DNA from 2 places in the Bradyrhizobium sp. 1(2017) genome. Region 2 is predicted to be linked to the other one. Evidence: predicted binding sites of a transcription regulator. Region 2 holds the regulator's gene; the other holds the start of a gene.

Region 1 (4,411 bases), 570 kb from region 2:
CGCGCCGGCCAGGCACAGCACGGCCTGCACAGCAATCGGAAGCGTGCTGCCCACGTGCCAGTTCTTCTCAGCCATCAGCCACCCGCGATTTCAACGTCGGATTGTCTGGCTTCAGGGGTTTGGATCGGGTAAACGCCTGTATGTGCAACGGAAAAATGTGACGCGAAATACGGCAATTGCCCTGACATGATAAATGTTTTCTTAATGGAAAAAGCCCGCGCAACCGCGCTTCCCGCCCCGCCGCCACCGGCGCTTCCAGCGGACGTCCTGCACAACCATGGATAGGGTCGACTGCGTCGTCATCGGAGCCGGCGTGGTCGGGCTCGCGGTGGCTCGAAAGCTCGCGCAGGCCGGGCGCGAGGTCATCGTGCTCGAGGAAGCCGAGGCCATCGGCACCATCACCTCCTCGCGCAACAGCGAGGTGATCCATGCCGGCATCTACTACCGCGCCGGCAGCTGGATGGCGCGCATGTGCGTCGACGGCAAGCACGCGCTCTATCGCTACTGCATCGAGCGCGGCATCCCGCACAAGAATTGCGGCAAGCTCATCGTCGCGACCAGCGCGAAGGAGACCGAGAAGCTGCAATCGATCAAGGCGCATGCCGAGGCCAACGGTGTGCTCGACATGCGGCTGCTTCCGGGCGAGGCCGCACGCGCGCTGGAGCCGGCGCTTGCCTGCGATGCCGCGCTGCTGTCGCCGTCGACCGGGATCATCGACAGCCACGCCTACATGCTTTCGCTGCGCGGCGAAGCCGAAGAGGCAGGCGCGGCGTTCGCTTTCCACACGCCGCTGGTGCGCGCCAAGGCGGAAGCCGGGATTATCGAGATCGAGGCTGGCGGCGAGGCGCCGATGACGCTGCAATGCAGCCTCCTCGTCAACGCCGCGGGGCTCGCGGCAACGCATCTGGCGCGCAACATCGAGGGCATGCCGCTGGATCGCATTCCGCCGGCCTATCTCGCCAAGGGAAACTATTTCAGCTGCAATGCCAGGGCGCCGTTCTCGCGCCTGATCTATCCGGTGCCGGAGCCCGGCGGGCTGGGGGTGCATCTGACGCTGGACATGGCAGGGCAGGCCCGCTTCGGCCCCGACGTCGAGTGGATCGAGACGATCGATTACGAGGTCGATCCATCACGCGCCGAGCGCTTCTACCCGGCGATCCGCAAATACTGGCCGACGCTGCCTGACGGCGCGTTGATGCCGAGCTATTCGGGCATCCGTCCGAAGATCGTGCCGCCGGCAGTGGCCACGCAGGATTTTCTGATGCAGGGCCCGCGCGATCATGGCGTTGCAGGCTTGATCAATTTGTTCGGTATCGAATCGCCGGGACTGACGTCGTCGCTCGCGATCGCCGATCACGTCGCCGAGCTCGCAAAGGTTTGAAGCGTTTTCGAGCGACGTAGATTGTCGGGTCGCATCTAGAAAACGCGTTCACCAAGAATCTACCCCGCGCAAATTAGCTCTGCGCGGGCATACCCTTGCAGCAGGGACGAGCACAAAGACTCTCATCCCTGCGTGAAAGGGTTAGGGTCAACTCTACGCTGTTACGGGGGTACTAGTGGAGCGTGTCGCCAGAGTGCTTCAGACGCTCGATCTGGTCCTTGACCATCAACTTTCGGCGCTTCAACTCAACAATTTGCAGGTCGTCTGTTGAAAGGTGCACGAGAGCTTCGTGCAATTCGTTTTCGAGAAGTTTGTGCTTCCGTTCCAATTCAACAAGATGTGCCTGAATTGTCATTCGAAACCTCCTCGGTAGGGCTGAACCTCAGGATTCGATCCGGACGGCGAAGTCTACATCACCGATTCGTTCTGTCGATGGGTATCCGTCATTGCAGCTTCATTTTTGAAAATTCATATGTAACGAAGCGTGAGTACGGAACCGCTCGGGAAAAATCCATGATATCAATGCGCTTGCGGAGCGCCGCGGCGACCCGCAGAAATATGTTGCGGGAGACCGGCGGACGAGAACCGCAGATCGCTTGCGGTCACGCCGCACAAGGACGATAATTTCCACAGGGCATCCACAGCCCAGATCTCACGCCTACCGGTTTTCGGCCACCGCAGACATGACCAATGAAGACGAGCGTGAGCTCGAAACGGAGCTCACCCGGTTGCAGCAGGAACACCGAGATCTCGATGCGGCGATCGATGCACTGCATCAATCGCCAGCCCCCGACCTATTGCGGTTACAGCGGCTGAAGAAGCGCAAGCTGTTGTTGCGCGATCGCATCGCGTTCATCGAAGACCAGATCACGCCCGACATCATTGCCTGAGCCAAGTCTTTCGCGGCGGCTCGCCACATCCGAATCCGCTTGACTCGAAAAGAACAAAATAGGAACATTCGTGACATCCCGGCGCCCAGAAAAACGCCAGCGGAAGCGCCAACGGGCAACCACCGATACAAGCCAGAAGGACAACGCAGATGTCAGCCACCGCCCTTCTCGACAACAGCCATTATGAACAAGCCTGCGATCAGGCTATCGCGATGTGCGACGGCAATCTGCGCAGCACCATCAAGGCGCTGATCATGGCCAACGAATATCTGGAAGCCGAACTGGAGGAGTTGCAGGCGGCGATATCGGCCGGCTGCATTCCGGAGACCTCGCACAGCAAGATGCGGAGCAAGAGCAGCGCCGCCTGAGCTCTCAAACGCAAATCGCGCTGAGGTTGCCGTTTGACCATGATCCGGAAAGCCGGATCATACCCCCACCCGGAGCAACGCCATGTCCGATGTGACCTATTACGTTGCAATGCCTTTTCTGATCGATGCAGATGGCTCGCCTGTCGCGGGCACCGCCGAGGAGTGCCAGAGCTCGACGGCCGCGTTGCGGCGCGCCGAGATCTTGTCGCGCGGCGCGGGCAACATCGGCGCGGTGGCGTTCAGCCGCAGCGGCGATCCCATGACTGGCGAGTTCGGCGACGCCACGCTGCTGCGCAAATTCGGCAACGTGCCGGACGATCTCGCCACGCTGTAGGTTCAGTCGCCAACCAGCCTGATCCGCGGCTCGTGCCGCCGGTGCGCCTTGCGCACATACATGGCGGCATCGGCCTCCTCCAGGGCGCGACCCGCGTCGGACTGCGCTCCCAGCAGCGCGACGCCGGCGGAGGCGCCCGCCGTCACCCGGTGGTCCCGAAAGGTGAAAGACAAGTCGTCGATGGCCTGCTCGAAGATGGCGGCTTTCGCCTTGGCATCGGTCTCGCTGAGATTCCACAGCAGCAGCGCGAACTCGTCGCCGCCAAGACGGCCGACCACGTCCGAGGCGCGGACCTGCCGCATCAGCGTCGCAGCAATCGCCTTGAGCACCTCGTCGCCGGCGGCATGTCCAAAGGAATCGTTGATCGGCTTCAGCCGATCGACGTCGAGCACGATCAGCGCGCCGCTGGCGCGGTAGCGCTTCATGTAGGCGATGGCGCGGCTGAGCTCGCGCTCGAAACCGCGCCGGTTCGGAATCTCGAGCAGGAAATCGGTGTCGGCGGCCGCCTCGAGTTCCGCGACCCGCCGCTCTGCCGCCTTCAGCTTGCTCCGCAAGCCGCGGATCGTCGCCTTGAGCGTGTCGGTCGCGCCATCGGCCGGCGTACGGCGCTGCCGCGGCCTGGCGGGACGCTTGGGGCCGGCTTCGGGACGCCTGGCGCTGGTCTTCCGGCCCATTTTGGCCTTCGCAGCACGCGCCCTTTTTGGTTTCTTCATGGGCATCCTGCTCAATGAAGGCTTGCGGGGATTCACCAAGACAGGATAGTGCATTCCCTTCTCCTTGCCACCGCCTTGCGAGCCACCGGCCGGAACCGTTAATCTGGCCTATCTTTCTGTTTTCCGAGCACAATTGACGTCATGACCGCGCCGATCGCCATCATCATGGGAAGCCAGTCGGACTGGGACACGATGCGGCATGCCGCCGATACGCTTGCCGCGCTCGGCGTTGCCGCCGACACCCGCATCGTTTCGGCCCACCGCACCCCCGACCGCCTGTTCGCCTTCGCCAAGGGCGCCAAGGCGGCCGGTTACAAGGTCATCATCGCCGGCGCCGGCGGCGCCGCGCATCTGCCAGGCATGGCGGCGGCGCTGACGGAACTGCCGGTGTTCGGCGTGCCCGTCGAATCGAAGACCCTCAAGGGGCTCGATTCGCTGTATTCGATCGTCCAGATGCCCGCAGGCATCCCGGTCGGCACCCTCGCCATCGGCAAGGCCGGCGCCACCAACGCGGCGCTGCTGGCAGCGTCCGTGCTGGCGCTGTCCGACCCCGCGCTGTCGAATCGGCTTGCCGCCTGGCGCAAGGCGCAGACCGAGGCGGTTGCTGAACGTCCGGAGGACAAGGCGTGAGCGACGCCAAGCAGGTGACGCTGAAGCCCGGTGACACCATCGGAATCCTCGGCGGCGGACAACTCGGCCGGATGCTGGCGATGGCCGCGGCGCGG
Region 2 (4,411 bases):
CTTCTCGCCGTCCGGGCTCTGGAACAGGTTCGACATGTGCCAGAGCTTCGTCGCCTGCTCCTGCAAGGCCTTGACCAGCGCCGGATGACAATGGCCGAGCGCGTTCACCGCAACACCCGACGTGAAATCGAGATAGCGATCGCCATTGGTCGCAATCAGCCAGCAGCCCTCGCCGCGCTCGAAACCAAGGTCGGCCCTGGCAAAAACGGGAAGCAGATGCGGCGCGGCGCTGTTGGTCATGATCATCACTTGGATGTTGAATTTGGACGTTGAGACCTGCCTGGCATGCCTTGCGCAGCGCACCATCGACCGGTCCGGAAAACGAAACGTGCCGCCTTTTAAGGGCGGCACGCGTCACTATCTTATGCCTGGCAAGACGGGTGTCAATGCCGCCCGGAAAGCCTGGCGAAACGCTGAATCCGTAGTCTTGCGGTGCCGATTTTGCGGGGTTTTCACCACGGAACATGTGGAAGCGAGTCGGCGGACTCTTGCGCGGGAGTCACGCCATATTGTAGCGTTTGGCCTGTCAGATACGACATCTCGTGCAGCGGTTCTGATCCCAAGAGTCCTCATGTACCGGCGTAAACGTTCGGGCGTTAGTCACGCGCCCGGCGAGCCTTAAGGGATTCTGGCGGCACGGGTTTTTCAAGGCTTAGGCATTCGCTGTGAGGCCCCAGGATGGCTGGCCTGGCAGCGAGGGAAAGGGTGCAATGACGGTTTTGACCTGGTCCGACGATCGCGTCGAGCAGCTGAAAAAGCTCTGGGAGGCCGGACTTTCGGCCAGCCAGATCGCGGCCGAGCTCGGCAATGTGACCCGCAATGCCGTGATCGGCAAAGTCCACAGGCTCGGCCTGTCCGGCCGCGCCAAGAGTCCGTCGTCTGCCGCGCCCCGGCCGCGCAAGGCGCGCCCGGCGCAGCATATGATGCGAGTGACCCGTCCGATCTCGCGCGGCAACACCGCGCTGGCCCAAGCCTTCGAGGTCGAGGTTGAGGCCGAGCCCGTCACCTACGACAACGTGGTGCCGATGAGCCAGCGGCTGTCGCTGCTGGAATTGAACGAGGCGACCTGCCACTGGCCGGTCGGCGATCCCTCGAGCCCGGACTTCTTCTTCTGCGGCGGCAAGGCGTTGTCCGGCCTGCCCTACTGCGCCCAGCACTCGCGCGTCGCCTATCAGCCGGCCGCCGATCGCCGGCGTGCACCGGCCAAGCCGAGCACGCGGTGAGTTAGAGCAATTCTCTGATCGACAAGACTGCAGCCGTCACACGATGACGGCTCCAACTCCTCGGTGCCATCCCCGCGAACGCGGGGATCCATAACCACAAGGCGCGCAATTGTTGCGCGAGATGGTCACTCCGAGTCTTCGTCAAGCCACGTCCTGTGGTTGTGGGTCCCGGGCTCGCGCAGCGCGCGCCCCGGGACGACAGCTGAGATTGTGGACACAGCTGCCAACCAAAAGCTCGTAAACCTTACGTCTGCTCGGCCTTCGCGAACCGATCATCGAGCGCATAGCCTGCGCCGCGAACGGTGCGGATCGGGTCCTGCTCGCGGCCGAGATTGAGCAGCTTGCGCAGGCGGCCGATGTGGACGTCGACGGTGCGTTCGTCGATGTAGATGTCGCGGCCCCAGACGCTGTCGAGCAGCTGCTCGCGCGAGAACACGCGGCCGGGATGCTCCAGGAAGAACTCAAGCAGGCGATATTCGGTCGGGCCGAGATCGATCGGCCGGCCCGAGCGCGCCACGCGGCGCTTGTCGCGGTCGAGCTCGATGTCGCCATAGGCGAGCACGGTGGCCAGCCGCTCCGGGCTTGCCCGCCGCAGAAGGCCCTTCACGCGCGCCAGCAGCTCCGGCACCGAGAACGGCTTGACGATGTAGTCGTCGGCGCCGGTCGCGAGCCCCCGCACCCGCTCGCTCTCCTCGCCACGCGCGGTGAGCATGATGATAGGAAGCTGCTTGGTCTCGGGACGGGTGCGCAACCGCCGGCACAGCTCGATGCCCGATAGCCCCGGCAGCATCCAGTCGAGCACGATCAGATCGGGGATGTGTTCCTTGAGGCGGGTGTCGGCGTCGTCGCCGCGCATCACCGTCTCCACGTCATAGCCGTCGCCTTCGAGGTTGTAACGCAGAAGCTCGGTGAGAGCTTCCTCGTCTTCAACCACCATAATGCGTGCGCCCATGTGGTCGTCGCTCCTTAAGCAATCAGGTATTCGGGACCGTCGTGGCGAAGGTCGTCATGTCGCCCTTCGGCCGCTTGTCGGTGATCGCCTGCCCCTCGATCATGTAGAACACGGTCTCGGCGATGTTGGTGGCGTGATCGCCGATCCGCTCGATATTCTTGGCGCAGAACATCAGATGGATGCAGAACGAAATGTTGCGCGGATCCTCCATCATGTAGGTGAGGAGCTCGCGGAACAGCGAGGTGCAGATGGCATCGACTTCCTCGTCGCCCTTCCACACCGCCATCGCCGCCGGCAGGTCGTGCGCGGCATAGGCGTCCAGCACCGACTTGACCTGCTGCTGCACGAGATCGGTCATGTGCTCGAGGCCGCGGAACAGTTTCAGCGGATGGAAGTCCGTCTCCAGCGCCGCGACGCGCTTGCCCATGTTCTTGGCGAGGTCGCCGATGCGCTCGAGATCGGTCGCGACGCGCATGGCGCCGACGATCTCGCGCAAATCCACCGCCATCGGCTGGCGCCGGGCGATGGTGAGCACGGCGCGCTCCTCGATGCGCTTCTGCAGCGCATCGAGCTCGGCGTCGATGGTGACGACGCGCTGGCCGAGCGCGACATCGCGGCGGATCAGCGCGTCGACGGAATCGACGATCATGCGCTCGGCGATGCCGCCCATCTCTGCGACCAGGCGGGTGAGCTCCTGGAGGTCGGTGTCGAAGGCCTTTGCGGTATGTTCAGAACCCATGTCCCGTCTCCTCAGCCGAACCGGCCGGTGATGTAATCCTGCGTGCGCCGATCGGTCGGCGACGTGAAGATCTTGCTGGTGTCGTCGAACTCGATCAGCTCGCCCAGATACATGAAGGCGGTCTTGTCGGAGACGCGTGCCGCCTGCTGCATGTTGTGGGTGACGATCGCGATCGTGTAATTCTCGGACAATTCCTGGATCAGCTCCTCGACCTTGGCAGTCGAGATCGGATCGAGCGCCGAGCAGGGCTCGTCGAACAGGATCACCTCGGGCCGCACCGCGACCGTGCGGGCAATGCAGAGGCGCTGTTGCTGGCCGCCGGAGAGCGACAGGCCGGAGGCGTTGAGCTTGTCCTTGACCTCGTTCCACAACGCGCCGCCGCGCAGCGCCTTCTCGACGCGGTCGTCCATCTCCGACTTCGAGATCTTCTCGTAGAGGCGGATGCCGAAGGCGATGTTCTCGTAGATCGTCATCGGGAACGGCGTCGGCTTCTGGAACACCATGCCGACACGGGCGCGCAGCAGATTGAGGTCCAGCTTGGGATCGAGGATGTTGGTCTGGTCGAGCAAAAGCTGGCCGGCGGCGCGCTGGCCCGGATAGAGATCGTACATCCGGTTGAAGATGCGCAGCAGGGTCGACTTGCCGCAGCCCGATGGGCCGATGAAGGCCGTGACGCGGTTGGTGCCGAGCGTCAGATTGATGTTCTTCAGCGCGTGATGCTCGCCGTAATAGAAATTGAGATTGCGCACGGTGACCTTGGCAGGGGCCTCGGGCAGCGGCTGCGAGCCGGGATGAACGGTCGGCGCACTTACGGAAACAGACATTTCACTCATTTTGCGGTCCTCTCGGCGCCAAGGATGCGCGCGCCAATGTTCAAGGCAAGCACGGTCAGGGTAATGAGCAGCGCGCCGCTCCAGGCGAGTTGCTTCCAATATTCGTAGGGGCTCTGCACGAAGTTATTGATGGTGACCGGCAGGTTCGCCATCGTCTTGTTCAGGCCGAGACTGAAGAACTGGTTCGACAGCGCCGTGAACAACAGCGGCGCGGTCTCGCCCGCGACGCGGGCCGTCGCCAGCAGCACGCCGGTGATGAGGCCTGAACGCGCGGCACGATAGGCGATGCGCTTGATCACCAGCGAGCGCGGCAGGCCGAGCGCGGAGGCCGCCTCGCGCAGCGGGTTCGGCACCAGCAGCAGCATGTCTTCGGTGGTGCGCACCACGACCGGGATCACGATCACGGCGAGCGCCAGCGCGCCGGCGATGGCCGAGAAGCCGCGCATCGGCACCACCACGGCGCCATAGATGAACAGGCCGATGATGATCGAGGGCGCCGACAGGAGGATGTCGTTGATGAAGCGGATGACCGAGGTCAGCTTGTCGTTGCGGCCGTACTCGGCAAGATAGGTGCCGGCGAACAGGCCGAGCGGCGCGCCGATGCCGACGCCGATCACGGTCATGATCAGCGAGCCGACGATGGCGTTGAGCAGGCCGCCCTCGT

The links. The regulator PhoB, encoded in region 2, activates phosphate uptake and scavenging genes when phosphate is short. The targets are predictions, from matches to a motif close to TGTCATNNANCTGTCAT.
Region 1: a site for PhoB is predicted at 1,823-1,839, ahead of HAP40_RS32945 (YdcH family protein). Genes of this name have one in related genera too.

The regions. Positions count from the first base shown of each region.
Region 1 is NZ_CP050022.2:6,944,607-6,949,017, forward strand. Features, by position in the region: gene HAP40_RS32935 (sensor domain-containing protein) at 1-75, opposite strand, end outside; gene HAP40_RS32940 (NAD(P)/FAD-dependent oxidoreductase) at 278-1,381, shown strand; gene HAP40_RS32945 (YdcH family protein) at 1,554-1,736, opposite strand; gene HAP40_RS32950 (YdcH family protein) at 2,065-2,271, shown strand; gene HAP40_RS32955 (hypothetical protein) at 2,421-2,639, shown strand; gene HAP40_RS32960 (hypothetical protein) at 2,722-2,973, shown strand; gene HAP40_RS32965 (GGDEF domain-containing protein) at 2,976-3,686, opposite strand; gene purE (5-(carboxyamino)imidazole ribonucleotide mutase) at 3,828-4,316, shown strand; gene HAP40_RS32975 (5-(carboxyamino)imidazole ribonucleotide synthase) at 4,313-4,411, shown strand, end outside.
Region 2 is NZ_CP050022.2:7,512,512-7,516,922, forward strand. Features, by position in the region: gene HAP40_RS35620 (aspartate aminotransferase family protein) at 1-240, opposite strand, end outside; gene HAP40_RS35625 (GcrA family cell cycle regulator) at 711-1,223, shown strand; gene phoB (phosphate regulon transcriptional regulator PhoB) at 1,468-2,175, opposite strand; gene phoU (phosphate signaling complex protein PhoU) at 2,198-2,914, opposite strand; gene pstB (phosphate ABC transporter ATP-binding protein PstB) at 2,926-3,747, opposite strand; gene pstA (phosphate ABC transporter permease PstA) at 3,744-4,411, opposite strand, start outside.